Regions from separate parts of the Microbulbifer sp. GL-2 genome, predicted to be linked through region 2. Evidence: predicted binding sites of a transcription regulator. Region 2 holds the regulator's gene; the other holds the start of a gene.
The links. The regulator PhoB, encoded in region 2, activates phosphate uptake and scavenging genes when phosphate is short. The targets are predictions, from matches to a motif close to TGTCATAAANNTGTAACA.

Region 1: a site for PhoB is predicted at 10,977-10,994, ahead of GL2_RS12930 (substrate-binding domain-containing protein). Genes of this name have one in related genera too.

The regions. Positions count from the first base shown of each region.
Region 1 covers NZ_AP019807.1:2,958,744-2,974,040, reverse strand. Annotated here, with positions in the region: gene GL2_RS12985 (DUF2066 domain-containing protein) at 1-915, opposite strand, end outside; gene purM (phosphoribosylformylglycinamidine cyclo-ligase) at 1,192-2,253, shown strand; gene purN (phosphoribosylglycinamide formyltransferase) at 2,253-2,906, shown strand; gene GL2_RS12970 (DUF3108 domain-containing protein) at 3,008-3,712, shown strand; gene GL2_RS12965 (outer membrane protein transport protein) at 3,960-5,354, shown strand; gene GL2_RS12960 (hypothetical protein) at 5,602-5,820, opposite strand; gene GL2_RS12955 (type IV pili methyl-accepting chemotaxis transducer N-terminal domain-containing protein) at 5,866-6,645, shown strand; gene GL2_RS12950 (M2 family metallopeptidase) at 6,760-8,622, opposite strand; RNA gene ffs (signal recognition particle sRNA small type) at 8,894-8,990, opposite strand; gene GL2_RS12940 (6-carboxytetrahydropterin synthase) at 9,120-9,962, shown strand; partial or broken gene GL2_RS22370 (RsmE family RNA methyltransferase) at 10,068-10,496, shown strand; gene GL2_RS22365 (16S rRNA (uracil(1498)-N(3))-methyltransferase) at 10,625-10,735, shown strand; gene GL2_RS12930 (substrate-binding domain-containing protein) at 11,045-12,397, shown strand; gene ald (alanine dehydrogenase) at 12,767-13,912, opposite strand; gene GL2_RS12920 (Lrp/AsnC ligand binding domain-containing protein) at 14,112-14,597, shown strand; gene GL2_RS22150 (Mpo1-like protein) at 14,645-14,848, opposite strand; gene GL2_RS12915 (DUF962 domain-containing protein) at 14,779-15,108, opposite strand; gene GL2_RS12910 (O-acetyl-ADP-ribose deacetylase) at 15,215-15,297, opposite strand, start outside.
Region 2 covers NZ_AP019807.1:1,620,594-1,635,890, reverse strand. Annotated here, with positions in the region: gene spoT (bifunctional GTP diphosphokinase/guanosine-3',5'-bis pyrophosphate 3'-pyrophosphohydrolase) at 1-1,256, shown strand, start outside; gene GL2_RS07125 (Rid family detoxifying hydrolase) at 1,396-1,779, shown strand; gene GL2_RS07120 (NAD-dependent epimerase/dehydratase family protein) at 1,837-2,721, opposite strand; gene GL2_RS07115 (GlsB/YeaQ/YmgE family stress response membrane protein) at 2,956-3,216, opposite strand; gene GL2_RS07110 (hydrogen peroxide-inducible genes activator) at 3,407-4,330, shown strand; gene recG (ATP-dependent DNA helicase RecG) at 4,309-6,411, shown strand; gene GL2_RS07100 (dicarboxylate/amino acid:cation symporter) at 6,423-7,742, opposite strand; gene GL2_RS07095 (chorismate lyase) at 7,899-8,483, shown strand; gene ubiA (4-hydroxybenzoate octaprenyltransferase) at 8,541-9,383, shown strand; gene phoB (phosphate regulon transcriptional regulator PhoB) at 9,493-10,197, shown strand; gene phoR (phosphate regulon sensor histidine kinase PhoR) at 10,334-11,659, shown strand; gene GL2_RS07075 (hypothetical protein) at 11,695-12,054, opposite strand; gene GL2_RS07070 (DUF938 domain-containing protein) at 12,067-12,675, opposite strand; gene yaaA (peroxide stress protein YaaA) at 12,672-13,448, opposite strand; gene GL2_RS07060 (DUF4265 domain-containing protein) at 13,602-14,081, opposite strand; gene GL2_RS07055 (M48 family metalloprotease) at 14,152-15,297, shown strand, end outside.

The DNA.
Region 1 (15,297 bases), 1.3 Mb from region 2:
TAGCAACTGTGCACTACTCACCTGGGCCAACCCCTGCAGATAAGTTGAAGCCTCGGAATAGTCAGCAAAACTACTCACACCGGACAGCTCCACAATAACCGCCCCCGCTTCAGAGTCCTGCCCTTCCGGCCGCACTGCATAGCGTTGGGCTAACAGGTTAGCCATGTAGTTAACCCCACGCAGAGCAACCTCTTCCAAAGAACCGCCATTACTATCAAATGCATAGCTGCGGCCGCCATGTATCAACAGCCAGTCCGCCTGCCAGCGGCGACCGGAGGCCTGTAATAAACGCCCCATCAGGGTGGCATCGGGGCTGTAGCGCAGACCTGCCCGCTCCGCAGCCGCCTCATCCTGGGCCCAAAGCGAGCCCACGGGCATGTTACGCTGATCATTAAGATCCATAACTGGGAAATCCAGGGGAACACCGCGCTCTATCGCCATCGCCTCAAGTACGGAGAAAAGTTCCGGGGCATCCTCTTCCCGAAGAATACTGCGACCATCCTGAAGAGTGTCCACTGCCAGCCAGATCAAAGTGCCAGGGCGATTGTTGGGCCACATCGGTAAACCCAGCTGGTGAACCTGCCTGGAAACAGCCTGGGGATCAAAAGAAAGGTGGAGATACAGCTGATTGTTCTCGCTGGTGTAGCGATAACCTTGGACAAACTGCTGGGCCTTCGGCAAGAGCGACTTCAGATTGGGATTGTTGCCAACTGTGGCATCCCCGGTGACGCGCACAAATACCCGCTCGAGGCCTCGGCTACCCGCAGCAGCGCGGTCGGTAGTGCCACGACTGGGCACAGCTTCGACCACTTCGTACAGATCCGAGATTACTCGAGCCTGTACTGGTAGGATTAGGACACCGAAAAGCAGTGCCAGTAACTGCAACACCAATCCCTGCCGGAGCAGCTTGTGCATAGGATTTATCTCCAAACCTCATTCCACCCCGTGAGCTTGCACGAAATTGTTATTGGTGCGCAAGACGCCAAAATCCACGGTTAGGATAAAAATTGGAGCTATTGTATCAGCGTCAGCGACTTCTCTCAGCCCCGAGTTCTCACTATTCGTGTATTTCAACGGGCTAACCTGGAGATAAATTCCATATTCGCCTAATGAGATACCGTCTGGGCGTGGCTACCGAGGCAAGACCCAGCTAGAATACGCGCCCTTCGAATACCCACCGCAGGAAGAATCATGAGCGATTCCAAGCCGCAATCCACTCAAACATCCCTCTCTTATAAAGATGCCGGTGTCGATATCGACGCGGGTAACGCACTGGTAGAGCGTATCAAACATGTGGCCAAACGCACTTCCCGCCCGGAAGTGATGGGTGGCCTGGGCGGATTTGGCGCCTTGTGCCAATTGCCCTCTGGTTATAAAGAACCTGTTTTGGTTTCTGGCACCGACGGTGTGGGTACCAAGTTACGCCTGGCGATGGACCTTGGGATCCACGACAGCATTGGTATTGACCTGGTTGCCATGTGTGTCAACGACCTAATTGTCGCCGGCGCCGAGCCCCTTTTCTTCCTCGACTACTACGCCACAGGCAAACTCAATGTAGATATCGCGACAGAAGTGGTCTCTGGCATAGGCAAAGGCTGTGAACTTGCCGGCTGCGCTCTGGTGGGAGGCGAAACTGCCGAAATGCCGGGCATGTATGAAGGTGACGATTACGACCTGGCCGGTTTCTGCACCGGTGTCGTAGAAAAGTCAGAGATCATTGATGGCAGCAAAGTAAAAAGTGGCGACGTATTAATCGGCCTAGCTTCCAGCGGCCCACACTCCAACGGCTACTCACTGATCCGCAAAGTGCTGGAAGTCCGCGATGCCGATCTTCAGGAAGACCTGGGCGGTGAAACCTTAGCCAAGGCCCTGATGGCTCCCACCCGCATCTATGTGAAAAGCCTTCTGCAATTGATGAAGAGCGCCCAGGTAAATGCACTGAGTCATATCACCGGAGGTGGCCTGCTGGAAAATCTACCGCGTGTACTGCCCCAGGGCTGCCTTGCACGTGTGGACGTCAGCAGCTGGGAAATGCCGGCTGTATTCCGCTGGCTGCAGAACGCGGGCAACATCGACGCACGTGAAATGTACCGCACCTTTAACTGCGGTGTCGGCATGGTAATTTGTGTACCGGCTGACCAGGCTGACAAAGCCCTGGCAACCCTGAAAGAACTGGGTGAAGAAGCCTTTGTCGTGGGCAGTATTGAAGACGCTTCTGAGGGTTCAGAAGCTGTTGAGCTGGCAGGCCTGTAATGTCCCAGGGGGTATGCAGAGTCGTCGTGCTGATCTCCGGTAGCGGCAGTAACTTACAGGCACTACTGGACGTCTCGGCGAAAGCCGGGGCGCCCTTTTCCGTCTGTTCGGTAATCAGCAACAAACCAGCGGCCTACGGCCTGACCCGCGCTGCCGAAGCCGGTGTCAACACCTCAGTGGTCGATCACCGGGAATTTGCCAGCCGGGAGGATTTCGACCGCGCACTGATCACTGAGATCGACAACCAGCAGCCGGATCTGGTAGTCCTGGCCGGATTCATGCGTATCCTGACGCCTGAATTTGTACGCCACTACAGTGGCCGCCTACTTAATATTCATCCCTCCTTGCTGCCAAAATACCAGGGATTACACACCCACCAACGCGCCCTGGATGCCGGTGACAGTGAGCACGGTGCTACTGTGCATTTTGTCACCGAGGAACTCGATGGGGGCCCACCGATTATCCAGGCCGTGGTCCCTGTAAACGAGGGAGATACGGTAGAGTCCTTGGCAAAACGGGTTCAGGTGCAAGAACACCTCATATATCCCATGGCTGTCACCTGGTTCGCGGAGAAACGCCTGCAAATGCTGGATGATCGCACCCGGCTGGATGGAGAGCTTCTGCCACGCAGTGGGGCCCAGGTAACCGGCTGACTAAATCCCTCTATTAGCTGGCGGGGTAAAAGTCCTTCAATGTACTTTGCCAGTCCCGCCGGCTAATATTCAAGGAGACTCAGTATTAGTGGGGCTCAGCCGTGCGTTTTTTAGTTTCCTCTCTGTTTCTTTTTCTACTCACCGGCCAAACCCTGGCCAACCAATTAGAACCCTTCAAGGCGACCTATACTGCGCGCTTCAATGGTATCAGCGTCACCGCCACCCGCGAGCTCACAGGCCAGCAAGGCAATTGGCGACTGGATTTCAGCACCAACACCCTATTTGCCAGCATCAAAGAGTACTCCCGCTTTACCAGCGAGGACGGCAATATAACTCCTTACCATTACGAATATCGCCGCAAAGGGCTGGGCCGTAATCGCGGCACCGTGCTTAATTTTGAGCCGGACAAGGGCATGGTACTCAATGTTTCCAATCCCGAAAGGGATTTGAAAGATGTATCTCCACATATTCTCGATAAGGTCAGCTACCAGTTGCAACTGACAATGGATGTCGCCGCGGGCAAAGAAGACCTCCAGTACGAAATTGCCGACGGCAAGAAGATTCGTAAATACACCTTTGCCCGGGAAGGCACTGAAATCCTGGATACCCCGATGGGGGAAATCGAGACCATTAAAGTGCGTAGAATTCGGGATGCCGACTCTGCGAGAGAGACGACAGTCTGGATTGCCCCCCAGTGGAACTATGCGTTAGTGAAGCTTGTTCAAAGAGAGGAAAATGGTAAAAAATACCAAATCACCATGACAAATCTATCCATTAATGGAAAAAACGTCAGCGCAGGCCAATAAAACACCAGTTCCTCGTGAGGCAAAAAAAAATCTCTTCATTTGATGGATTTTTGCCTCCTTTCTCATTATAAAGTGACTCCTTTCCCTTGCTCGGGCAGTTCTCTATTGCCAAACTTTTTCAGCAAGGGATTTGCTACGAAATCGGAAGGTATCTATATAAGTCTAACGGCCTTCCTTCCATGTAACGGCATTTATCCAAATGTTGCTTATGGTTTTCAGTAATCAGCAGACTTAGAGATGGGCTCTCATGAATAAGAAATACCTGCGACACGCAGTTCTGGCCGCAGCAATCGGCTCCGTTTCCCAAGGCGCAATGGCAGCAGGATTTTACCTGCAGGAAACCAGCGCATCTGGCCTAGGCCGCGCCTTCGCCGCCGAAAACACCATTGGTGATAACGCCTCTATCCTCGCGCGTAACCCCGCGGGCTCTGCGCTGTTTGATACCTACACTATTTCAGGTGGTCTTACTTACGTAGACCCCAATATCGATGTATCCGGCGATGTTACCTATTTCGGGCCAATCCCGGGCACCCAGACCACTGTTCGGGCAGATGCCGACGATTACGCTACCAGCGCATGGATCCCCAACGGTTATTTAGCCGCACCAATCAACGATGAGTGGTCCTGGGGCCTGGCCATGTATACAGACTTTGGCCTTGAGACTGACTTTCCCGATAGCTTTCCAGCGACTGCAATTGCAAACCAAACTGAGCTGCTGACAGTCAATATCCAGCCCTCTATCGCTTACGATATCAATAACACCTTTAGCATTGGCGCTTCTATCAATTTCCTGTACGCCGATGCGACCCTGAAGACCAATATCCCAACAGATTTCGCTCTTGACCCGATCTTCAGTAATCCTGCGGTCTTAGGCAGAAGTCTCTCTGGCGCTTCTGTACTTAAGGTAGAAGGCGACGGCTGGGATGTCAGCTGGACTTTAGGTGCCTTGTGGCGCATCAGTGACAAAACCCGCGCCGGTATTTCTTACCACGCCAAGTACAACCCTAAGCTCAAGGGGGATGTGAGCTCCGACTTGGCACCAACCCCTGCAGCCCCGTTCGATGATACCAGCGGCAACCTCACGTTAGACTTGCCGGATACTTTAGAGCTGGGCTTCTACCACCGCTTTGACAACCAATGGGCAGTTGCAGCTGGCTATATGTGGACCAACTGGGAAGAGTTTGAGCGTCTCGAAGCCTTTATCCCAAGCGCTGGCGCAGGATTTAACCCTTTGCTGCTTAAAGAAGAAAACTTTAAAAGCGGCTCACGCTTTAGCCTCGCAGGCGAATATTTCTACAATGATGATATTACCGTGCGCTTTGGCTATGCCTACGATCAAGGCGCAGCACGCGATGGCTTCAATCGTCATGAGCAAGAAGAAATCCTTGCAACTACTGGCTTGGACCTCCCTATCACCTGGCGCACACTATCCATTCCCGATACCGATCGCCAGTGGCTCACCGCTGGCGGAACCTATCAGTATAATGAAAAGCTGAGCGTAGATGCCGGTATAGCTTACATTTGGGGTGACGACGAGAGAATTCAAGAATATACCGATGTCCCAGTCCCAACCTACTACGATGGCGGAACTACCAAAACAGAGGCTTGGCTGTTCAGTGCAGCTATAAACTATCGCTTCTAATTAGTAAGCCCCCCACGACAAAAAAGGCTCTACCTCCGGTAGGGCCTTTTTTGTTTACAGGTCAACAAAAAACACCCTCTTCAAGCTTCCTCAAAGCCTCGGCTATACCACCACAGCCCCCACCTAAAAAAAAAGGGGTAGATAACCGTCAGGGCAAATTTGCTATAAATCCCCCTCAAGTTAATTAAATTCAAAATTCTGCTTAACCCAAAAAACCAACACCAATAATTTCATTTGTCGATTAAATTTAACCAGCAATTCCTAATGAAAAGCGACCTCTAAAATGCCCCTCTTTCTTAGCTTTGACCACGAAGAGGAACAAGACACCAAACAAAATAGTAACAGTAAGGAATTTCACCCTGGACCCAGCAACCATGAAAAACTGCAAAAAGAGCCAGTAAATTAAGAGTGCCGTTTGGCCATTGCCAGCCAAACCTGAATTACACCTCAAGTCCAGCTCAATCAAAATCAAATCCAAACTGATAAAACATCAAACAGTAAAAGTAAAATCATGAAGTTAACAGCAGTATTTTTTTTGTTACTCTTAAGCTTGGATATTTCGGCCTTCACCATGGGAGATGCCATCAATATAGCTGGCCGGCAACGAATGCTGTCTCAACGTATCACTCAGGCTTATATCCTTCGGGGAATACAACCCAGTGCGGAACGTCACGAAAAAGTCTTTTCAAGGTCCCTCCAGGAGTTCAGGCGAAACCACGAAAAACTAAATACCTTTCAAGGCGCAGCAAAAATTAAAGGCCAATTAATGAAGGTGCAAAAGGAATGGGAAAAATTCGAACAGATCACCCTGCAACCTGTCAGCAAGGAAAGCGCCACCAGACTCTTTGAACAAAGCAATACGCTCTTGTCTGATACGCACGCTTATGTTGTAAAGCTCCAGCTACTTGCACAACACAACAGTGCAGAGTTAATCAATATAGCTGGTCGCCAACGTATGCTATCCCAACGCATAGCCAAGAACTATGCAGCTAAACTCTGGGAAATTTCCCAGGATAATGCCAGCAGCGGACTGCAACAGGATCTTGCTGAGTACACTAACCGCTTAAACCAACTTCTGGACAGTCCGCTTAACACACCAGAAATCACCTACAATCTCCGCAAAGCTCGGGACCACCTGAATTATGCAAGCCGCGGATTCGAGGGGGAGATGAAAATATCTGAGAAGCGTCAGATTCAGGTGATTACAGGGACTACTGATTTGATGCTGCGCAACATGGATGTTGTTACAGAACAATACGCCAAATTATTGGATTCAAGCGCCCTTTTATAAGAATGGGATGTATTTGAAAGAAAGCGGTGTAGAAGCCTTCGTAAAACGATAAAAGGGGAGTAAAACTCCCCTTTTATCGTTGGTGCGCTAACGAGCTATTGGATAACTATCAAATTACCAGCCGCACTGGCGACCCTGGTTTTGCTCTTCCAGGTAGGCCATCAGAGGTTGGAAATAATCGATAATCGCAGAAGCATCCAGGTCTCGCTGGCCAGTCAGGGCTTCCATCGCATCCGGCCAGGGCTTGCTTGCACCCATAGCCAACATGGTGCGCAACTTCTCTCCTGCCGCACTATTTTTGTAGATGGAGCAACGGTGCAACGGTCCAGTTTCTCCAGCAGCTTCGCAGAGCGCACGGTGGAATTGGAACTGCTGGATACGCGCCAGGAAGTAGCGAGCATAAGGAGTATTGCCTGGGATGTGGTATTTGGCGCCCGGATCAAAGTTTGCCTCGGAGCGCTCTACTGGAGCCTCAATACCTTGATATTCCTCGCGCAGCTTCCACCAAGCCTTATTGTAATCAGACGGTTGCACTTCACCGTTGAATACCTGCCAGCGCCACTTGTCTACCAGCAAACCGAATGGCAGGAAGGCAATCTTATCCAGCGCTTGCTGCATCAGGTAGCCAATATCCTTACTTTCATCCGGCACTTCGTTCATCAAGCCGATTTCTTTGAGGTATTTCGGAGTGATAGATAGTGCGATGGTATCGCCCACGGCTTCATGAAAACCGTCGTTGGCACCTTCCTTATAGAGGAAAGGCTGATCCTTATAAATACGCTGGTAAAAGTTATGGCCGAGCTCATGGTGAATTGTGACCAGATCTTCACCGGTTTTATTGATACACATCTTGATACGGATGTCGTCCTGGCCATCCATATTCCAGGCGCTGGCGTGACAGACCACATCGCGATCACGGGGCTGGGTAAACTGAGAACGTTCCCAGAAGGTCTCCGGCAGCGGCTCAAAACCGAGAGAGGTAAAGAACTTCTCACCGACTTTTACCATATCCTGCTCACTCATTCCCGAGTCAACAACCAGCTGGGTCAGGTCATAGGGCGCCTGCATGTCCTCATCCTTGACCAGCTCATAGACATTACCCCATTCCTGCGCCCACATATTGCCGAGCAGGTGAGCGGGGATTTTGCCCTGAGAAGGCACCACTTCATCACCATAGTGTTCGTTGAGCTTGGCGCGCACATGGCAATGTAATGCTTCGTACAAAGGCTTCACTTTGCCCCACTGGGCATCCATATCAGCAGCAAAGGCATCCGGCTCCATATCGTACTTGGAGCGCCAGAAAACACTCAGGTTGTCGTAACCCAGCTCTTTAGTGCCGGCATTGCCAATCTCAACCTGGCGCTCATACAGCGGCTTCATGGGAGGAGACACTTTGCGCCATCCAACCCAGAGATCCTTAAGCAGTTCCGGGTCGCGATTTTTAGCCATCACCTGCCCCATCTCGGTCAGGGTATAGCACTTCTCAGCACCGGACTCCTTGCGGCAGTATTTGCCAGCGCCATACATACCTTGCATCTTCGAGCCGATCTGGGCCAACTCTGAAGTTAATGCCGGGTCTTTGGGAGCCGGGAATACCAGCCCCTGTTTGAGCATGGTCAGCTGGCGGCGGGTATCCGCATCCAGCTCCAGGTTGTTGAACTTGGCCGCTTCAGAGGCCAGCTCTACAGCCAGGGTGGTGTAACGCTCTGATGCCAAAGCCTCAACGTACTGGGAATCCATGTTGATATAGGTTGATGCCAGCCATGCAGCATGACTCATCTCCTGTCCCATTTTCTCCAGGCGGGCCTGGGCATTATCCAAAAAAGCCTGGGCGTCTTTCGCTGTTAACTGGCTTTGTTCCGCTGCCGGACTTTCCGCAGTGGCCTGCGCCACACCAACAGTTTTCGACGTCTGCTGACCACTATCGCAAGCAGAGAGTGCCACGGCAGTCGCAAGGGCTAGAGCAACTTTTTTCATCTTCCCCTCAAATAATCATTATTGGGCCTGGTTATAATTGTCGCCGTTTATAGCATAAGCATCGCTATTTCAGCGATGGCGCTGCCGCCGTTAGGCCCAGATCGACACAAAATCCCTTTTTTTTAGGTATATTTGGCGGAAAATACGGGGACTACTGTAAAAATCACAGGCACAGGGCAGCACGCTTAGAAGCCGGGTCGTAAAACAGATAAGGAGGGCTTTGAATAGAGCAGTAAAGGATGCAAGAAAAGTGGGGAGAAATTGGAGGCAGCCCAACCAGCACACCCTCGGCACATGATACCACTGCTACCGTTGCTCCCTTCCGGGCCTGGCGGAGTTCACAGCTGTTCATTGCGAGGGGACCGGAAGGGCCGCCACAACGATCTTCGGTGCATCCGAAGAGGGCGCGATTATAGAGGCATAAAGGCGCAAGTTCCAGCCCTATTAACAGGTTATAATGGACGACTACTATCTTACCCCATGCAATAGAGTTACCCATGCACCTGTTTGTCGATAATTTAACCAATGTTGATTTCAGCTACCTGGACTTCCAGCGCGGCCTGGTAGGAGAGACATGGCTGGCCAATGCCACCCTTGAGGGCGCTCTCGATCATCAGGGCATGGTTTGCGACTTTGGTATCGTAAAAAAGACTCTGCGCCACTGGCTTGATGACCAACTCGACCACCGCCTTCTGGTCCCCACCCTAGCCCCTGGACTAACTCTTACCAATGAGAGCGGGCAAATATCACTCACTTGGCAGCTGGCAAGTGGCGAGCAGATTTCTGTTTCCGGCCCGGAACAAGCTTTTGCACTGGTTGAGGCTGGCACTATAAATGGGGACTCAGTAGCACGTTGGAGCGTAAAACAACTGGCCAGCTCCTTTCCCACCAGCGTCGAGCAACTCAAGCTCTCCTTTGAAGATGAAAAAATAAAAGATGCCTTCTATCACTACAGCCATGGCCTAAAAAAACACCAGGGCAATTGTCAGCGAATCGCACACGGCCACCGATCCCGCATCCAGATTTTTACTGATGGTGAACGCGACCAGCAATTGGAGCAGCAATGGGCAAAGCGCTGGGAAGATATTTATCTGGGAACCCGCGAGGATTTGCGCATAGAAGAAAAGAAGACTTTGAGCTTCGCCTATCGGGCTCAACAAGGTGATTTCACCCTGGAACTTCCCTCGCGCTGTTGCGAGGTTATCGACTGCGATACCACCGTAGAGCAGCTGGCCCAATATATTGCCAACACCCTGGCCAATGAGGCGCCCGGAAAAACAATCACCGTGCGCGCCTACGAAGGTTTGGGTAAAGGGGCAATCGCCTCCGCCCAGCGATGACCTTTTGCATACGGCAAAGCAGAACCCGTCTCTATACACAGCAAAGGTTGGCAGATTTTGAACCTGATTGTTTTACAGGAAACTGATTTCATCGACTCCACTCATGTGCGCCTCTCAGACCGCAGGTTGGAGCATATCGTTAAGGTCCACCGGGCCGCCCCAGGGCAGCAATTGCGTGTTGGATTGCTCAATGGTGAAATCGGTTTTGGTGAAATCATCGCTCTTACAGATCAGCAGGTTGAGCTCAGAGTAGAGTTACAAAGCAATCCTCCACCACCATTGCCACTCACCCTGATTCTGGCATTGCCGCGCCCAAAAATGTTAAAGCGGATTATTCAGCATATTACTGCTCTGGGTGTAAAAAAACTGGTTCTTCTCAATAGTTACCGTGTAGAAAAGTCCTATTGGCAAACCCCCTGGCTGGAGCCGGACAAACTGTCTGAGCAGTGTCTGCTAGGGCTTGAGCAGGCCGTCGATACCCAGATGCCAGAGATCATCTTGCGAAAACGCTTTAAACCCTTTGTGGAAGATGAGCTGCCTGAGTTATCTGCCGATACGGTGAAAATGGTTGCCCACCCGGTGGGGGGGAGGCCTGCCCGGTCGATATCGATAAGGCAACCACCCTGGCGATTGGCCCCGAGGGTGGCTTTATTCCCTACGAAGTGGAAAAATTACAAGAGGCCGGCTTTCATTCCGTACACTTGGGAGCCCGTATTTTGCGAGTAGAGACTGCACTACCGGTACTGGTAAGCCGCCTTTTCCCAGCGCATTAGTCTTTCACGGTTGACCGGGTCAGGATTCCAGCAATCCGGATTGAAGGTATTTGGTCTGCCCGCCAGCTGCCAATCCCCTTAATTTCAAACTTTTTATCTAAATAGTCAGCCCGGCACTCTGATCCCTGTTACACATCTTTAACCCCGCTTACCTTACAATTTCAAAATTCCACCCGATAATTCCTTCCACATAGTGCATAGAACCAATGACTGAGACATTTGCACACTTTATTCACTAAGATTTCATCATTTTGTAATAAACAAGACATATTTTGCGGCCTCGTTTTTCTTCCCTACGGGCGAGTTCTTATGCACCTGTTCTTACACCGACTTTTCTGTTCCTTGTTACTTTTGCTGGGACTGGTATTTTCTCCAATAACATCCGCCGACTTACCTGCTTTTGACTCCAACACTTCCGGCCTGCTGTTTACCCTACGTGGCTCAAATACCATCGGCGCGCAGTTAGCACCCAACTTGATTCGCGACTACCTTTCAGCAAAAAATGCCCAGAACATCCGTGTGATCCCCCTAGGCACCGCTAATGAATTCCGTGTACAAGCAGGCACCGGCAGCCACACTATCTTTGTCGATATTGCTGCACACGGCTCAAGCACAGGTTTCAAAGGGCTTAAACAGTCCCAAACGGACATTGCCATGGCTTCCAGACCAATCAAGGAAACAGAATTTACAGCACTTTCTAACCTGGGAAATATGCGTAGCAGCCGCGCAGAGCATGTCATTGCTATCGACGGCCTGGCAATCATTGTGCATCCCGACAACCCCATCCAAAAGTTGACGCTGCAGCAGATCGCCTCAATTTTCTCGGGAAAAATCTCCAACTGGTCCCAGCTCGGCGGAGGCAAAGGTCGAATCAATGTCTATGCCCGCGATAACCAATCTGGAACCTGGGATACCTTTAACAGCCTGGTGCTTGGAAAAAACCACACGTTGATCGACAGCGCAAAGCGCTTTGAATCCAATGACCAACTCTCTGATTTGGTTGCCGCAGATCCCTATGGCATTGGCTTTGTCGGGCTGCCATCAATACGACAATCCAGGGCAATCGCTGTCTCTGACGAAGACACCCAGCCCCAGGCACCTGAGCACTTAACCGTAGCAACGGAAGATTACCCGCTATCACGCCGCCTGTTTTTGTATACCCCGGTTTATTCGACAAAACCGCTTGCCGAAGAATTTCTGCGCTTTGTACAGAGTGAACCGGGCCAAGAGCAGGTAAAATCCACCGGGTTTGTTGCCCAGACTCCCATCGGGGTCAAACCCGAGGGCTTGCGTGAGGGCCCAAAAGAGTACCTGGACCTGACTGAAAAAGCGGAGCGCTTGAGTATTAATTTCCGCTTCTCTGAAGGTAGCGCCACTCTGGACAACAAAGCACAACAGGATATTCAAAGACTGGCGAGCTATATGCAAAAATCCGAGAATCGTGAGCGTCGCTTGTTGCTGATCGGCTTTGGTGACGAAAAAGCGAGCCCAGAACGTTCAGTGATTTTGTCCAAGCTGCGCGCCGTAACCGTTCGATCTGCCCTTCGCCATCACAAGATCAACACTGCACCAGTCCAAGGCTTCGGTGCCTACCTGCCGATTGCATCCAACAATTCCACTAGCAAGATTAAAAATCGTCGAGTTGAGGTTTGGTTACTGTGATTTGAAAGCTCCGCTGATTTGCAGGGAAGGAATAACCATAACGTGGGACTTGGAAATGTGACGGGAAGTGCCTTGATGGGCTTCCTGTTTTCCCCACATAGCTAACGCCTTAGATACAGAAAAAACGGGCTTTCTGTAAACATCAGACAGCTCTATGAGCACATAGTAAAAGTATTGTGAGTGTAAGCAGGTCAGAAATAATGGGCTCAGCAATAAAAAAGCCGCGTAAATACGCGGCTATCAACTGATGGCTTGGGAGCCACCAGGTCTCACAGAGAGGAACGCCAAAGAGCGCTCCGGGGAAAACTCCCAAATAACAAGCGCATTGCAGCTTGTTTTTAAAAGCGGCTGTATGACAGCCGCTAATAATCAGGCTACCGCTTCTTCCGACTCGGCAACTTTTTGCAGGGCCAGCTTGGGATCTACAAACTCATAACCCAGCACATCGGCAACTGCTTCGTAAGTCACCATGCCAGCGTGGACATTCAGACCTTCCAGCAGGTTGGCATCATCCAGTAACGCTTGCTTGGCGCCTTTGTTTGCCAAGGCCACAGCATATGGCAGGGTGGCATTATTCAGAGCCATAGTAGAGGTACGGGCTACACCACCGGGCATATTGGCCACACAGTAGTGCACAACACCATCCACTACATAAGTGGGCTCCTGGTGAGTGGTGGCTTTGGAGGTCTCGAAGCACCCGCCCTGATCGATAGCAACGTCTGCTACCACAGCACCTTTCTTCATGCGGCTGATAATATCGCGAGTCAGCAGCTTCGGAGCCGCGGCACCCGGAATCAGTACAGCACCAACGACCAGATCCGCTTCCAGCGCGTGTTTTTCAATCGCATCATTAGTGGAGTACTCGGTACGTACAGCGCCACCGAAAATATCATCCAGCTGGCGCAGGCGCGGCAAGGAGCGATCCAGAATGGTTACATCGGCACCCATACCCAGCGCCATCTTGGCCGCATTGGTACCAACAACACCACCACCAATAATCAGAACCTTGGCAGGAGCTACACCGGGTACACCACCCAGCAATACACCGAGGCCACCCTGGGCTTTTTCCAGGTGGTGCGCGCCACACTGCACAGACATACGACCAGCCACTTCAGACATCGGGGCCAGCAGCGGCAGGCCGCCAAAGCGGTCGGTAACAGTCTCGTAAGCGATACAGGTAGCACCAGACTTCACCAGCAGCTCAGTCTGCTTGGGATCTGGAGCCAAGTGCAGGTAGGTGTATAGAACCTGTCCAGGACGCAGCATTTCACATTCATTCGGCTGCGGCTCTTTTACCTTGACGATCATATCGGCAGTGGCAAAAATTTCTTGCGGAGTATCAATAATCTTGGCCCCGGCCTGCTCGTACATTTCATCGGTAAAGCCGATTGCTGTACCACCATCCTTCTGTACGATGACCTGGTGGCCATGGCCGACCAGTTCGCGAACACTCGACGGCGTCAGGCCAATACGATACTCGTGGTTTTTGATCTCTTTAGGGACGCCAATCAACATTTTCTGCTCCTCGGTCTCTGTATCTGGCGCAATCTCCGCACAAAGGCTGGAGCCACGCCTAATTTCTGTGTTTTCCCCAGTATAGGACCACTTTGTGAGTGGATTTATATGAGATTTTTTATCAAACTAGTGGAATCAACTAGTAAAGTTAGTGATAAGTCCATTTTTTAAGCTGATCGCCTACAGAGGAAGCAGAGGTATGCGTAAACGCGCGGGAGAGCTCAACACAGTGGATCGCAATATACTGCGGGTCCTGCAAAAAAATGGCCGCACCAGCTATGCGGAACTGGCTCGTCAAGTCGGATTAACTGCTACACCCTGTGTAGAACGGGTGAAACGGCTGGAAAGCGAGGGGGTTATCCAAGGCTATACGGCCCTGATCAATCCGGAGTTTCTGGATGCAGCGCTGGTAGTGTTTGTACAGATCCGCCTGAATCGCTCCGCCCAAGACGCCTTTGAAGAGTTTCGTAATGCCGTTGCAGCGCTGCCAGAGGTACAGGAGTGCTATCTGGTCTCCGGAAACTTTGATTACCTGATTAAGGCTCGGGTTGCGGATATGAGTGCCTATCGCAGGTTTTATGGCGAAACCTTACTGACTTTACCGGAGGTGCAGGAGTGCACCAGCTATGTGGTGATGGAGGAAGTAAAAGAGACCCTGGAGGTACCGGTTCACTACAACCGCTAACATCCACGACGAGGGCGACAAGCCAGTCGCCCTCCCACTGAACCGGCTTAGTATTGAATACCCAACTTGCGATAAACAAAGCCTATTACCCAGGCTGGACCAATCAGCAAAAATTGGACATCTTTAAAAAAGGAGGGCTTTTTTCCCTCGATATGGTGGCCGACAAACTGAAAAACCCACATCACCACGAACAGTCCCAGTGCCGTCTGCCACACGGGAACACCCAGGCGTTCCGCCACTGACCACCCCATAAACAGACTACCGTCAGCGCGGTCATACCCAGGCCAATTGGGAAGGAAAGGGCAAAGTAAAATAGCAGCACCGGCACTGTGATTACCACAGCCCAATTCAGCCATGGGAGTGCCGCCATAAACTGTAACTGCGGGATATCCCACAGAAGGCCGGCAACAGTTGCATAGATTACCGGTACCGCGATCCAGTGAATCGATTTATTAATGGGGTTCTGGTGACTCTCACCGTATTCGGCAAACCACTGCTGAGCACTGCGCATGACAATCTCCTTTTCTTATAGTGTTATTGTCAGGAAACTTATCATCCTCGACACCCCCGCCCTAATCAATGGCCGAAAGTATCAGGCGTTGAGCCAAAATAAGCGATTAACGCCGCACGTAGGCATCTAACTGAGCGTGATAGAGCTCAGCCATCTCCGCATCAAAACAACAAAATACGATGCTCTGTG
Region 2 (15,297 bases):
TTTCTGAGTTCAAGGACTATATCGCCATCCCCAAATCCAACGGCTACCAATCACTGCACACCGTATTGCTCGGCATGCACGGGGTGCCGATCGAGGTACAGGTTCGCACCAAAGAGATGGATGAGATGGCCAACAGCGGTATCGCCGCCCACTGGCTGTACAAAGCCTCCGGCGATGAGGTGATCAACACCGGTGGCACCAGCCAGGTACGCGCACGCCGCTGGGTGCAGGGTCTACTGGAAATGCAGCAGCGCGCCGGTGATTCACTGGAGTTTATTGAAAACGTCAAAATCGACCTGTTTCCCGATGAAGTGTATGTATTCACCCCGAAGGGACAGATTGTCGACCTGCCTGCCGGCGCCACCGCAGTAGATTTCGCCTACTCAGTACATACCGATATCGGCAACTCCTGCGTGGCGGTGCGTATCAACCAGCGCTTGGCACCGCTATCGCAGCCGCTTGAAAGCGGCCAGAGAGTGGAGATCCTCACCCGCAAAAGCGCACAGCCAAATCCTAATTGGCTTAATTTTGTCGTCACCGCCAAAGCGCGCAGTGCAATTCGCCACTTCCTCAAACACCAGCGCCATCACGATTCCATTGCCCTAGGCCGGCGCCTGCTGGAAAAAGCCCTGGGCAAATTCGATACGCGTCTTGAAGAGCTGACACCAGAACAACTCGAGCGCGGCCTGCAAGAAGCCAAGTGCGCAACCCTGGAGAAGTTGCTGGAAGAGATAGGCTTGGGCAACAAAGTCGCTTTCTCCGCCGCAAAGCTGCTGGCGCCGATACATAGTGAAGAAGCAGAAACCGGCAATATATCCTCGCCGCTGGCCATTGATGCCCAGGAGGGCATGATGATCAGCTTTGCACGCTGCTGCCGCCCGATACCCGGGGATACCATCATCGGCCATATCAGCTCCGGCAAAGGGGTGGTGGTACACCGCGATACCTGCCGTAACACCAATGAGTTTCGCGAGCATCCGGAAAATCTGATGCTGGTGAACTGGTCGCCCGATGTCACCGGAGAATTCCTCGGCGATGTACGTGTGGAAGTGGAATCGGAGCGCGGCATTATCGCGCGCCTGGCCACCCGCATTACTGAGGAGGGCGCCAGTATCGAACAGATCAACGTGGATGAAAAAGACGCACACAATAGCGTCATCTCACTGACTCTGGAGGTGAGTGGACGAGTCCACCTGGCGAGAGTCATGAAACGCCTGCGCAACCTGCCATCGGTAATCCGCATCTCTCGCCCCTGAAGTATTTCGGTGCTCAGCGGCTCATTACTGCCCGTCTTCAGGTAGTGGCATAAAGGCCGCCGATGCCGCTGCCATTCGCCACTAAAGCGCGCTATATTTACCCGCTTTCCGTAAATAGCAATAAGTAATGGAGTGCCCCATGCCCAACCGTGCGATCATCAAGACTGACAGGGCTCCGGCAGCAGCCGGGACCTATTCACAGGCGGTGAAGGTCAACAATACGGTTTACCTGTCCGGGCAAATAGGACTGTCACCAGAAACCCAGCAGATGGTTTCCGGTAATTTCACCGACGAGGCACGCCAGGTATTTCACAACCTTGGCGCCGTCTGCGAGGCAGCGGATGGCTCACTCAGCCATATTGTGAAGCTGAATCTGTATATTACCGATAGCAGCAACTTCGCCGCCGTTAATGAGGTAATGGCGGAGTTCTTCCAGGAACCTTATCCGGCGCGAGCCACCGTAGTCGTCAAAGAGCTGCCCCTGGGAGCCCAGTTTGAGGCCGAAGGCGTGATGGTGCCTTAGTTTCCAGTATCAACAACACCAGAGCCGGGCCAACAAATCACCCGGCTCCAGCTGCGCCTAACCTTCCGCTTCCAGTAGAGCGCCATAGCCCACTTTGTAATCCGGATATTTCAGCTCATAGCCACTGGCCAGCATGCGCTGGTTGCTGAGTTTTTTCGAGCGGCGCTCGCTTGTCTGAACTATTTCGCGCAAATGGGCACTGGTGTACCCCATTGCTTTAACCAGCCACTGCTGCAACTCATACATGGGCACAGGCTTGCTGTCAGCGCCTATATACAATGGTTCTGGACTCCATCCCTGCTTGTGCCTCTCAATCAGGTGCAGCAAAAAGCCAATGCAGTCATCCACATGAATGCGGTTACTGTATTGCGGGGGCTGCGGTGGCGCACAGCGCCCCGCACGCACCTGGGATAGCAAACGGTCTCGGCCCGGTCCATAAATACCGGCAAAGCGCACGATACAGGTGCCGGGTATGGCCGAACGAATTATATCCTCCGCTGCCAACAGGGACTCACCCTGAAAACCACTGGGAACCGGTGACGTCTGCTCATCGATAAAATCTTCACCACTCTGTCCGTAAACACGGCTGGAAGATACCCACAGCACCAGGCGAGGTGGCTTGGGCAGGTGTGGAATAGCCTCAGCAAGAGCCCGGGCGGTTTCCACATATGCGCGCTGGTAGCCACTGGGCGTATGTTCGTCGGGGGTAAATGTGGCGAGGACAATATCAGCGCCGCCCGCCAGCAAACGCTCAATATCCCCAGCCTTGGTGGCGTCTCCCCGGCGCCAGTTAACAACATCGGCTCGGCGCTTACTCGCCAGGGCCACCAGAGGGTTGCGGCGCATGCCGTAGACACTGTATTTCTTGCGGTCGATATTCAGCGCTAAGCGCGCTCCAAGGTCACCACACCCAAGGATCCAAAGCTTTTCTTGTTGTGTCATATAGTTCCCGGCAAAAGGGCACCAGAGGCAACGCCATTTGCCATATTCCCTTAATTTTTATGCTGTTGAGTCCTGTTGGAGAAACTGTGGACCCGGTGTTACCCGGACCCTGCTTACCCGGTTACTCCGGGCACTCCAAAATTAACCCGCAAACGATTGCGGCACCACCATCCATGGATACCGAAGCGAGGCACTTCCGTGCCCCGCAAATCAAACTGCCGCTCTGGTTATGAACTAGTTACCACGCCGTTTGAGTAAACGGTATACCGCCAGAAAGATTATCGCACCAATGGTTGCTGTTATTATGTCGCCAAATCCGAAACCGGTCACGGGTCCACCGAAACCGATTAATGCGCCGAGCCAGCCGCCGATAAACGCACCGATAATGCCGATCACCATGGTTACTATCCAACCACCGGGATCTTTGCCCGGCATGATCCACTTGGCCAAGGCGCCGGCAATCAGTCCGAGAATGATCCAGGATAGAACTCCCATGGCGTTTCTCCGTTCGGTGTGCCCCCATACAGATATAGCAAAATTTTGCGCCTCAATCCCCTATCCACTCCCATAATTGGTAAATTTTTCCAACTTTCAACTTCTCGAGACAAGATGAAGTACGGTATTGGCCAACAGCTATTATTTATGAATAATAGCTATTACCTGAGGCCATTTAATTGTCTTTACCATGACTCTCAATGAATTGCGCTACATAGTCACTCTCGCCCAGGAACAGCATTTTGGCCGCGCCGCCGAGCGCTGTTACGTGAGCCAGCCAACCCTGTCTATTGCAGTTAAAAAACTGGAAAAGGAACTGGGTGTAGCGCTGTTTGAGCGCTCCAAGACCCGGGTCCAGGCTACCCCTCTAGGGGAGCGTATCGTGGCCCAGGCGCAGCTCGTACTTGAGCAATCGGCAGCGATCAAGGACATCGCCAGTGCCGGCAAGGACCAGCTGGTAAGCCCTCTTTCCGTTGGTGCAATTTTCACCATCGGACCCTACCTGTTTCCGCACTTTATCCCACAGCTGCAACACCTGGCTCCCGAAATGCCACTGTACGTAGAGGAGGGCTATACCGCCGTCCTGCGCCAGAGGCTGCGCAAGGGAGAGCTGGACGCGATTATTATCGCACTGCCATTTACCGAGCCGGATGTGGTCACACAACCCCTCTACGACGAGCCTTTTGTAGTGCTGATGCCCACCGGGCACCCCCTCACCAAGTTTGAGAGCATCGATCCGGAGCAACTCACAGAGGACAACGTACTATTGCTGGGTGAGGGCCACTGTTTCCGCGACCAGGTGCTCGAAGCCTGCCCACACCTGCAGCTGACCATGGAGAAGGATACCGGCGGCGGGGGTATCCGGACCGCCGCCGACGGCAGCTCGCTGGAGACCCTGCGCCACATGGTGGCCTCAGGACTGGGTATCACAGTGTTACCGCTATCCGCTGCCGCGGCATCGCAATACGCAAGCGGGTTACTGGAAACCCGCCCCTTTATCGCGCCGGGCCCACGCCGCACAGTCGCCCTGGCCTGGCGCGCCAGTTTCCCGCGCCACCGCGCCATTGACATTCTGCGTGAGGCGATCAGCCAGTGTCACCTGATCGAGCCCTGACCAGCCTTGCAGAACAACCTGTCACTGCTCTCAAAGGGGTAGGGGACAAGTTTGCCCTGGTGCTGGCCAAGCTGCACATTCACTCCCTGCAGGATCTGCTATTTCATTTACCGCTGCGCTACCAGGACCGCACCCGCATAGTGCCGGTTGCCGGGCTGACCGCAGGTATGGACGCAGTCATCGAAGGCGAAGTGACTGCCGCTGATGTCGTTTTCGGTCGACGGCGCAGTCTGGTTGTAAAATTGCAGGATATGAGTGGCAGCATCACTCTGCGGTTTTTCCATTTTTCTGCAGCGCAGAAAAACCGTTTCGCCCGCGGTGCACGCCTGCGCTGCTTTGGTGAGGCACGTCGCGGCGCCGCCGGCCTGGAGCTCTACCACCCGGAAACCGAAGTGGTGGGCAGCGAGAATGCAGCCACTGAAGAAACTCTCACCCCGGTTTACCCCCTGACCGAGGGTGTTAGCCAGGGACGCATGCGCGGACTGTTACAGCAAGCCGTAGCGCTCTTGCGCGGCGGCGCCGTCACCGAGTTACTACCCGCGGAGTTGCTACCCAAAGTATTGCGTTACCCGCTCAGGGACGCCTTGATTTACCTGCACTCACCTCCCGCCGGCACCCAGCTGGAACAGCTCGGCGCCGGTATACACCCGGCACAGCAACGCCTGGCGCTGGAGGAGTTACTCGCCCACCACTTAAGTCTGCTGGAGCTGCGTCGCAATAGCGCCAGGGTTGCTGCACCGCCGCTGCCGGTAAACGAATCCCTGGAGAGGGACTTTCTCTCGCGCCTGCCATTCTCACTCACCGGGGCACAGCAGCGGGTATGTGAGGAAATCTCCGAAGATCTCACCCTGAACAGCCCTATGATGCGCCTTTTGCAGGGAGATGTCGGTGCCGGTAAGACCCTGGTGGCAGCCATGGCCGCGCTCAAGGGCATCGGTGCAGGGGCCCAGGTTGCCGTAATGGCGCCCACGGAGATTCTTGCAGAGCAACACAGAGTCAACTTCTGTAACTGGCTCGAACCTCTCGGAATACAAGTGGCCCAACTGACCGGCAGTCTAAAGGCCGCTGAGCGGCGCGAGCAGCTGGCAAAAGTAGCCAGCGGTGAAGCACAACTGGTGGTTGGCACCCATGCGCTTTTCCAGGAGGAGGTGACTTTCCACAACCTGGTGCTGGTGATTATCGATGAGCAGCACCGCTTTGGTGTACGTCAGCGCCTGGAGCTTCGTGAAAAAGGCGCCGCCAGCGGTGCCACCGGTCGGTTACAGCCCCACCAGTTGATCATGACCGCAACTCCGATTCCACGCACCCTGGCCATGTCGGCCTTTGCCGATCTGGACTGCTCAATCATTGATGAGCTTCCGCCGGGAAGACAGCCCATCAATACCGTGGCAATTTCCAATGATCGTCGTGACCAGGTGATGGAGCGGGTGCACAGTGCCATTGCCGAGGGCCGCCAAGCCTATTGGGTCTGCACCCTGATTGAAGAATCAGAGAGTCTGCAGGCACAGGCAGCAGAATCTACCGCCGAGGAACTGGCAGAGATGCTGGATGGCGTGCGTGTGGCCCTGGTACACGGGCGTCTTAAAGCGGAGCAGAAAGAGCAGGTAATGAGCGCTTTCAAGGCAGGTGAAGTGGATCTGTTAGTAGCGACCACCGTGATCGAGGTAGGGGTGGATGTGCCCAATGCCAGTTTGATGATTATCGAAAATCCTGAGCGGCTCGGCTTGGCCCAGCTGCACCAGCTGCGCGGTCGCGTGGGGCGCGGCTCCATCGCCAGCCACTGTGTGCTGCTCTATGGCACCCCCTTATCGCAAAATGGGCGCGCACGCTTGCAGGCGCTGCGCCAACACAGTGATGGTTTTGCTATTGCCGAGGAAGACCTGCGCCTGCGCGGGCCGGGGGAAATCCTCGGCACCCGCCAGACTGGGGAGATCCAGCACCGCATAGCCGACCTGCAGAGAGATGCCGAGCTGCTGCCACAGGTGCAGAGGATTGCCACATCCCCAGCGCTGGATCAGGAGATGCGAAGCCAGCTGATTAAGCGCTGGCTGCAGAACAAGCCCCGTTTTGCCGAGGCTTGATGAAAGGCGCCTCAGTGGGCGCCAACGGTACTCTGGTTATCGTTGATACTCACGCTCTTGTAGTTGGAATCGTAATAAGTCTCTTCATCCAAAGCGCCTTCACTTTTTGCCACCACACTACTCACCACCGCATCGCCAGTAATATTCACCGCAGTGCGCACCATATCCAGCAAGCGGTCGACGCCGATCACGATAGCAATCCCCTCCAGTGGCAGACCCACCTGCTGCAGCACCATACCGAGCATAATCAGGCCGACACCGGGCACCCCGGCGGTACCGATAGAAGCCAGAGTCGCTGTAAGAATCACTGTCAGGTATCCCGTCAGACCAATATCCACACCGAAGAACTGAGCAATAAAGACGGTCGCCACCCCCTGCATAATCGCCGTGCCATCCATATTGATCGTGGCGCCCAGGGGAACAGTAAAGGCAGCGATCTTGTTGTCCACACCGAGGCGCTTCTCTACAGTCGACAGGGTCACCGGTATCGTGGCTGCGGATGACGCGGTGCTAAAGGCGAATACCATGGTGGACCACATTTTCTTCAGCAGCTCCAGTGGGTTTAGGCCACTCAACAACTTCAACAGTATTGAGTAAGTGCCCAAGGCGTGGAGCAGCAGGGCACCCAGCACGACCAGGAAATATTTCCCTAGCTGCAGTAAACCTGCAAATCCCAGGTCGGCAAAGGTTTTCGCCAGCAGAGCAAAAACTCCGTAAGGAGCAAACACCATCAGCACACCCACCATACGCAGTACGACAGCATTGAGGTCATTGAAGAAAGCTGCAATACGCTGGCCCGGCTCGCCACAGCGGGAAATCGCATAGCCCATCAGCAGGGCAAATACGATAATCTGCAGCATATTGCCTTCAGCCATAGCCGCTACTGGATTCGTGGGGAAAATGTTCACCAGCACTTCGGAAAGCGGTGGGGATTCCTTTGGCTGATAAGCCTCGGTGGCTTCTGCCGCGGTTTCGCTCACACCAACACCAGGTTGGAATATCAATGCCAGACACAGAGCCAAGGTAATAGCGATAGCCGTGGTCAGCATATAGAGCAAAACAGTTTTACCCGCCAGCGGCCCGATACGGCTGCCCTCAGACAGTGCACATGCGCCACTAATCAGAGAAACTAGTACCAGTGGTACCACCATCAGCTTCAGCGAGGCAATAAAGATTCGACCGATTATGTCGAACAGCCCTTCGGTCAGATATAGGTTAATGGCGGTGGTTGCACCCTCGCCGAGCAGCTGGCTCATGTTCAGGAAATTGAACAAGCACCCCAGCAGAATGCCAGCAATCATCCCCAGCAGAATTTTTGTAGTCAGCCCCATAACAAGCTTCTCTTTATGGATTCGTTATAGATTCGTTGTTTTCATTAAAGAGGGCACTATATCCACTGGCGCCTCGGGGAGCAAAAGTGCAACAGGGTGAGGCCAGCCGCCAGCGGGCGAGGTACAATACGATTTTCCCAGACTGCGGAGTTATCGTTGCACCAATCTCCATTTGTACCCACCGGCGATTGGCGTGGGCAACCTCTAGAGCCAACACTACCCCAACCTCCCGAATCACTGCTGCCGTGGCTGGAGTATCCGGGATCACTGACGGCCGCCCTGAAACAACAGAGCGGGGGGGATTTTCGTGTACAAGTGCTCTTTCAGGGCTGGCAGCTCCCCCTTGCCGAAGAATGTCTCACCCTCAAACTACACGAGCACAGTCGCGCCCTGGTGCGGGAAGTTTTGTTGTATGGCCGAGGCCAACCCTGGGTCTATGCGCGCAGTGTACTGCCGATGCGCAGTCTGCAAGGCAAGTCACGCAATTTGCGCAGCCTGGACGATCGCCCATTGGGAGAGTTACTGTTCAGTGAACCGGGTATCCATCGAGGCGATATTCAATTTAATCGCCTGCAGCGCAACCCCAAGATTCAGCTGGAACCTCTCTGCAGCGAGAATGAAAATGCCTGGGGGCGCCGCTCTACTTTCTGGCTGCGGGGTAAACCTTTACTGGTGGCTGAGACTTTTCTCTCGAGCTTCCAACCCGAGACCCCACCTATGGCCAACGCAGTCACTAACTAGACACCAGGAGAGTCCACCGTGATCAGCCAACAGATTGCCACCCGCTGGCCCTCAATCATGCCCTACTGGCAGCTGGCCCGTATGGACAAGCCCATTGGCTCCCTGTTACTGCTGTGGCCCACTTGGGCGGCACTGTGGCTCGCTGCAGGTGGTTGGCCAGGACTGCACTTGCTGACTGTATTCACCCTTGGGGTGATACTAATGCGAGCAGCCGGCTGCGCTGTAAACGATTTTGCCGATCGCGAAATCGATGGCAAGGTAAAACGCACTGTAGCGCGGCCGCTGGCCACTGGCAGTATCCCCCCAAAAGCAGCGCTCGGTCTTTTCGCTGGGCTCAGCCTGGCAGCCTTCGGGTTGGTACTAACGACCAACCAGTTAACCATTCTCCTTTCCCTGCCAGCCCTGGCCCTGGCCTTCTGCTATCCCTTTGCCAAGCGCCATACCCACCTGCCACAAGTGGTTCTGGGTGCCGCATTCAGCATGGGGATCCCCATGGCTTTCGCCGCAGTAACTGGCGAAATCCCACCTCAGGCCTGGCTTCTCTATGTTGCCAATTTGCTTTGGACCCTTTGTTACGACACTTTTTACGCAATGGTGGATCGGGATGACGATCTGAAAATCGGGGTCAAATCCACGGCAATCCTGTTTGGCGAGATGGACAAGGCGATGACTGCAACCCTGCAGCTACTCGTGCTAATGGCGCTGCTGCTTATTGGCCAGCGCTTTGATTTGGGGGGCATTTACCACCTTTCCCTGGTCGTTGTGGCCGCACTGTTCACCTACCAGCAGTGGTTGATACGCGAGCGAAAGAGAGAGGCTTGCTTTCAAGCGTTTATCAATAACAACTGGGTGGGGTTGGCGATATTTGCCGGAATTTCCCTGCATTATGTGCTGCATTAGGCAAAGACTGGGGGACAGGAAGTAACCGTCATATATTTGTCATATAAATGCCGTTTAATCCCCGGCCATAACCGGGAAATCCTGACAACAGAGCGGGTATGGCAGGCAAATGCACAGTAAAACGATCCTGATTGTCGATGACGAAGCCCCTGTACGCGATATGCTGCGGGTCGCTCTGGAAATGGCTGACTATCGCTGCCTCGAAGCGGAAAATGCCCAGGAGGCCCACGCCCTGGTCATAGATGAAAAGCCGGACCTGATCTTACTCGATTGGATGCTGCCGGATGTCTCCGGTGTCGAGTTGGCCCGGCGCCTCAAGCGTGATGAACTGACTACTTCAGTACCTATCATCATGCTCACCGCCAAGGGCGAAGAAGACAATAAAATCAAGGCCTTAGAGACCGGCGCTGACGATTATATCACCAAACCTTTCTCCCCCAGAGAGCTGGTCGCACGCCTTAAAGCGGTGCTGCGTCGCGCCGGACCAGCCACCCCGGAGGATCCCCTGAGCGCAGGCAACCTGGTGCTGGACCCACTCAGTCATCGGGTCACCATCAAGGGACAACCTGTAGATATGGGACCCACCGAATTCCGCCTGCTGACCTTTTTCCTCTCCCACCAGGAGCGCGCCTACACCCGCACCCAATTGCTGGACCACGTCTGGGGCGGCAATGTATATGTCGAGGAGCGCACCGTGGACGTACATATCCGTCGGCTGCGTAAGGCCCTGACAATGGACGGTCACGACCGCTATATCCAGACAGTACGCGGCACTGGCTACCGATTTTCTGTGCAAACTGTCGAAAAAGTGTGACAATTCACAAAGATCGGCACTGACTCCCACGGGAACCCTCGGTCATATTTGAAAGCTGCAGGTTTCCAAGATGTATTGAGTGCGAAAGGCTGCTAAACAAACCCTTTCGCCGTCCGTCAGGTAACACGGCAACGCTATGTTGGATCGCAGTATTGGCGAATTTTCACGTTTTGTAATTATCTCCCTGGGCTGCACCATTCTTGGGTTCACCTCAGGCAATTGGTCACTCGCCCTGATAGCGGGCCTGGCCGCCTACCTAATATCTTTATTGTGGCAACAGCAGCGTTTCAACCGCTGGTTGGCCAACGGCCGGCGCGGGCCCGCGCCAACGGCCTTCGGCATCTGGGGCGAAATCTACGACGATTTTTATCGCATGCAGCGCCGCCACCGCCGCGAGAAACAAAAACTCCACGCCATGCTGCGCCGAGTGCAGGATAGCACCGGCGCCCTGCGTGAGGGTATAGTCGCACTGGAAAACGGCGATCACCTGGCTTGGTGGAACCCAGCTGCCGGAGAGCTCCTCGGCCTGCAGGCCAGCGATAGCGGGCAATCCCTGGTTAACTTTGTGCGCGATCCCGGCTTTGTCAGCTATATGCACAGCGAGGATACCGACTCACAGGAACCCCTGACCCTACCCGCTCCAGGTAATGAGACACTGCGCCTGCAGCTGGAGGTGACCCGTTACGGAAAGGATGAAGCGCTGGTTATCGTTCGCGATATCACCCGCCTGCACAACCTTGAGCAGATGCGTCGTGACTTTGTCGCCAATGTTTCTCATGAGTTACGCACCCCCCTGACAGTTATCGCTGGTTACCTGGAAACCCTTCAGGGCAGCGATATGGCTCCGCCTGCATGGCAACGTCCTCTGGCACAAATGGGAGAGCAGGCCTCCCGTATGACCACCCTGGTCAATGATTTATTACTTCTGGCACGCCTTGAGACTTCGGAGCGCACAGGCGACGACATGCCAGTGGATGTGCAGGAGCTGATGGAACGGGTCGCACGCGAGGCGCGCAGCTTCAGCGGCGGCCGCCACCAGATAGAAGTGCACAGCGAAACCCACAACTGTATTTGCGGCGATGCCAGCGAGCTGTACAGTGCCTTCGCCAACCTGGTGCTGAACGCAGTGAAGTACAGCCCTGAAGAGGGGGAAATCAAACTGCGCTGGTGGCAGGACAGCCTGGGGGGACACTTTAGTGTCGAGGACCGAGGTATCGGCATAGATCCAATGCATATTCCGCGCCTGACAGAGCGCTTCTACCGGGTAGATCCCGGCCGCTCGCGGGACAGCGGCGGCACCGGTCTGGGGCTGGCGATCGTGAAGCATGTATTACTGCGCCACGATGGAGAGATGAGTGTTGAAAGCACTCCCGCCCAGGGCAGCACTTTCACTTTGCACTTCCCACAACAAAAGGTGGCAGGCAAAGTGGAGAAAACACCTGAGGTAGTGGCGGGCACCTGACACCGCCTTATCCGGGCTCCTAAGCTGAGGCAGGACTATTCAAATTCCTCCAGCCTTATCTGCTCTCCGTTCTTTGTATAGGTGCTCTCATCCTCATCATTGACCCGGTTGCTCTCGCGACGCAGGATGAGGTGGTGCAACTGCAGATCACCATCACGCAGCAGCAGATGCTCATTGCCCTCATCATCTGTAGGCAGGGGCCTGGTGCCTAACAAGGCATCACGCAACGCACGTAGACGGGACACATCCTTGTAGCGGTTCAGATCATTGGAAAGACGCATTTTCATGCGCTCGCTCTCATGAAGAGCGGCCGCAGTTTCACGATATTTGGCAAAAAAGAACACGGCGCCTATGGCAAAGGCCACAATTACTGTCACTTCAAACCACGCAGGCATATCTACTCCTTATTATTTATTATCGTTTTTACGCCAGACCACCAATTGGTTGTTGGCCGGCAGGTAATTGAGTTCTTCGCGTTGCATCCCGGCATCGTCGGCAAGTTTATCCAACCACTCCAGATCGCGGATGCCACTAGCTGGGTCGCGCTCCTTGAGCCAGAGGTCAAAATCGGCATTACTCGGCCCGACAAAAACCCCATCAATTTTCATTGGGCCATAGACAATCAATTGCCCACCGGGTTGCAGGACAGAGTGCAACTTATGGAAAAAGCGCTGCACCGAGCCCCTCGACATAATATGTAGGGTGTTAGCAGTGAAGACCGTATCCACATTGAGCTCAGGCCAGTCTTTGTCAACATCCAGGGCAAGCGGCGGCCTCAGGTTTTGTGCGGGCTGCTTCTCCAGCCAGGCGCGAACCCCCGGTAACATATCCACACGTTCCGAAGTCTGCCAGGTCAGCTGGGGCAATTGTGGAGCAAAGTAAACCGCATGCTGTCCAGTGCCACTACCAACTTCCAGTACTTTCCGGCTATTGGCCAACAGGCGCCGGAGATGCCCCAGGATCGGCTCCCGGTTGCGTACGCAGGAGGGTGCATCCGGCAGGAGAGACTCGCTCATTGCGCCTCGTCCCGGGTAAATATCCAGTCTCTCTCACTGGACATTTCAGGGTTGAATTCATAGCCCGCCACATCGAAACCCTTGAGCTGCTCTGCTTTTTTAACCCGCTGGTCGATGGCCCAACGACTCATCATGCCCCGCGCCTTCTTGGCGAAAAAGCTGATCATTTTGTATTCCCCGTTTTTCAGGTCCTTAAAGTGCGGGGTGATTATCTCGGCATCGAGCTCTTTGGGTTTAACCGATTTAAAGTACTCGTTGGAGGCAAGATTCACTAATTCACGGCTTTTCAGGCTGTGTAACTGCTTATTAAGAGCCTCTGTGATTTGCTTTCCCCAGAACTCGTACAGGTTTTTACCGCGGGAATTTTCAAACTTGGTTCCCATTTCCAGGCGGTAAGGCTGCATCAGGTCCATGGGGCGCAAAAGGCCATAGAGCCCCGACAGCATACGCAAGTGTTTCTGCGCATAATTGAAATCCCGCTTAGCCATAGACTGGGCATCGAGGCCGGTATAAACATCGCCCTTAAAAGCGAGTAGGGCGGGGCGTGAATTCCGGACCGTAAAAGGCCGCTTCCACGCCTGGAAACGGTCGTAATTCAAGATACCGAGCTTGTCGGAAACTATCATCCGACTGGAAATCTGTTGCGGACTGAGTTCGCGCAGCTCCTTGATCAGTGCTGCAGACTCCTTGAGAAAATCCGGCTGGGTAGTTTCCAGTTCGGGGATTTCGCTTTCGTAGTCCAGCGTTTTCGCTGGAGAAATCACAATTAACATCGGATGCCTTACGTTCTTCTTCTGCCTGGCCACCGGTACCGTGATCTCTCACTACCAGTGACATTCAACACCAGTCATGACCCTGGATATGTCTTGGGGTTTCGCCAGGAGCTGCACTCACCACGCTACTACCTTAAGCTGTCACAAACGCAGTTATTCCGGCTTTAAAATATCCTGCCACCAGTTCAGCGGCGTCTGGCCATCCTTGGGATCATACACATTACCGTAATACCAGACGCTATTGGCTCCATCGCAAGCACCGTTAAGAAGCTTCTCGATCTTGTCGAAGCCACAGCTGACATGGATGCTGTAAACCAGCATACGCGGAACTTCCAGGTCCAATTCACCTCCAAGTTTCTCCAGTTGCGGGGTTAATTTATCAGAAAGCTCTGCGCTGTCAGCGCGGCAAAATACCCGAATCGCCAGGTTGCCGGAACGCTTTACCAGTTCGAACTGCTGGGTGTCCTTGTCCACCTTGATGCTATCGCCACTAGCAATGCCTTTGATAAATGCGGGCGAGCGTACCAGCTGACAACTGTCGTCCTCGTTGATGCGCACCTGAAGGCGCTCCACCACCGGCTCGCCATCCGGATTGGTACCCGCAAACAACTCGATTACCTGTAGTGCTGTCATAACCTCTCTTTCCCGGACTGTGTACAATGGGTGATCGTTAAATACCCAGCATTATACAGGGAGGCAGGCAATGATCTCGCGCAACCAGACTTTATTCGCCGCTGCGGCGTTTGTAGCAACCTCTGTGCTCAGCGGTTGCGTCGTCAACCCAGTGACCGGAGAACAGCAATTCTCACTGGTCTCCCCCCAGCAGGAGTTGAACCTGGGACAGCAGCAATACCCTATCAACCAACAGCAACAGGGTGGAAAGTACACCATAGACCCCAGTCTGCAGGACTATGTGAACCGGGTTGGACAAAAGCTGGCACGGGTTTCCGACCAGCCCCAGTTACCTTATGAGTTCGTTGTGCTCAACAATTCCGTGCCCAACGCCTGGGCACTACCCGGCGGTAAGATTGCCATTAACCGTGGTTTGCTGGTGTTGCTGGATGATGAGGCAGAATTGGCCGCGGTATTGGGCCACGAAATCGTACACGCCGCCGCACGGCACTCCGCTACCGCTATGTCCCAGCAGCAAGTGCTGGGCGCAGGGCTTGCAGTCCTGGGCGCCGCAACAAAAGACACCGCCTACGCAGACCTGATTTCCAGCGGCAGCCAACTGGGTGGCTCAGCTTATATCGCGCGCTACGGTCGCGGCAATGAATTACAGTCCGATGAATATGGGATGAAATATATGGCCGCTGCCGGCTATGATCCCCAGGGGGCGGTTCGCCTGCAGCGTAAGTTTGTCCAGCTCTCCAACAGTCGCCAAACCAATGGTCTTGAAGCACTCTTCGCCAGCCATCCCCCTTCGCAATCCCGTATCAGTGCCAATATTGAACACAGTAAATCACTACCCAAGGGCGTAACCAATCGAGATGCCTATCAAAAGGCCATAGCCCAGTTAAAGCGCGATGCAGATGCCTACAAAAATTATGATGATGCGATGAAGGCGGCGAGTAAAAAGCAGTATGACAGCGCGCTAACCTTGGTCCGTAAGGCACAAAAGCAGCAACCTAAGGAAGCTGCTTTCTTTGCTCTGGAAGGCGACCTGTTGGCGCAGAAGAAACAATACTCGAACGCCCACAAAGCCTATGACCGTGCAGTGCAGAAAAACCCAGCCCTATTTTCTCACTGGCTAAAACGCGGAATGGCGAGTACACAACTCAAGAACTACACATCTGCCGAGCGAGACTTAAGCCGCTCCCTTCGCTACCTGGATACCGCCTATGCGCAT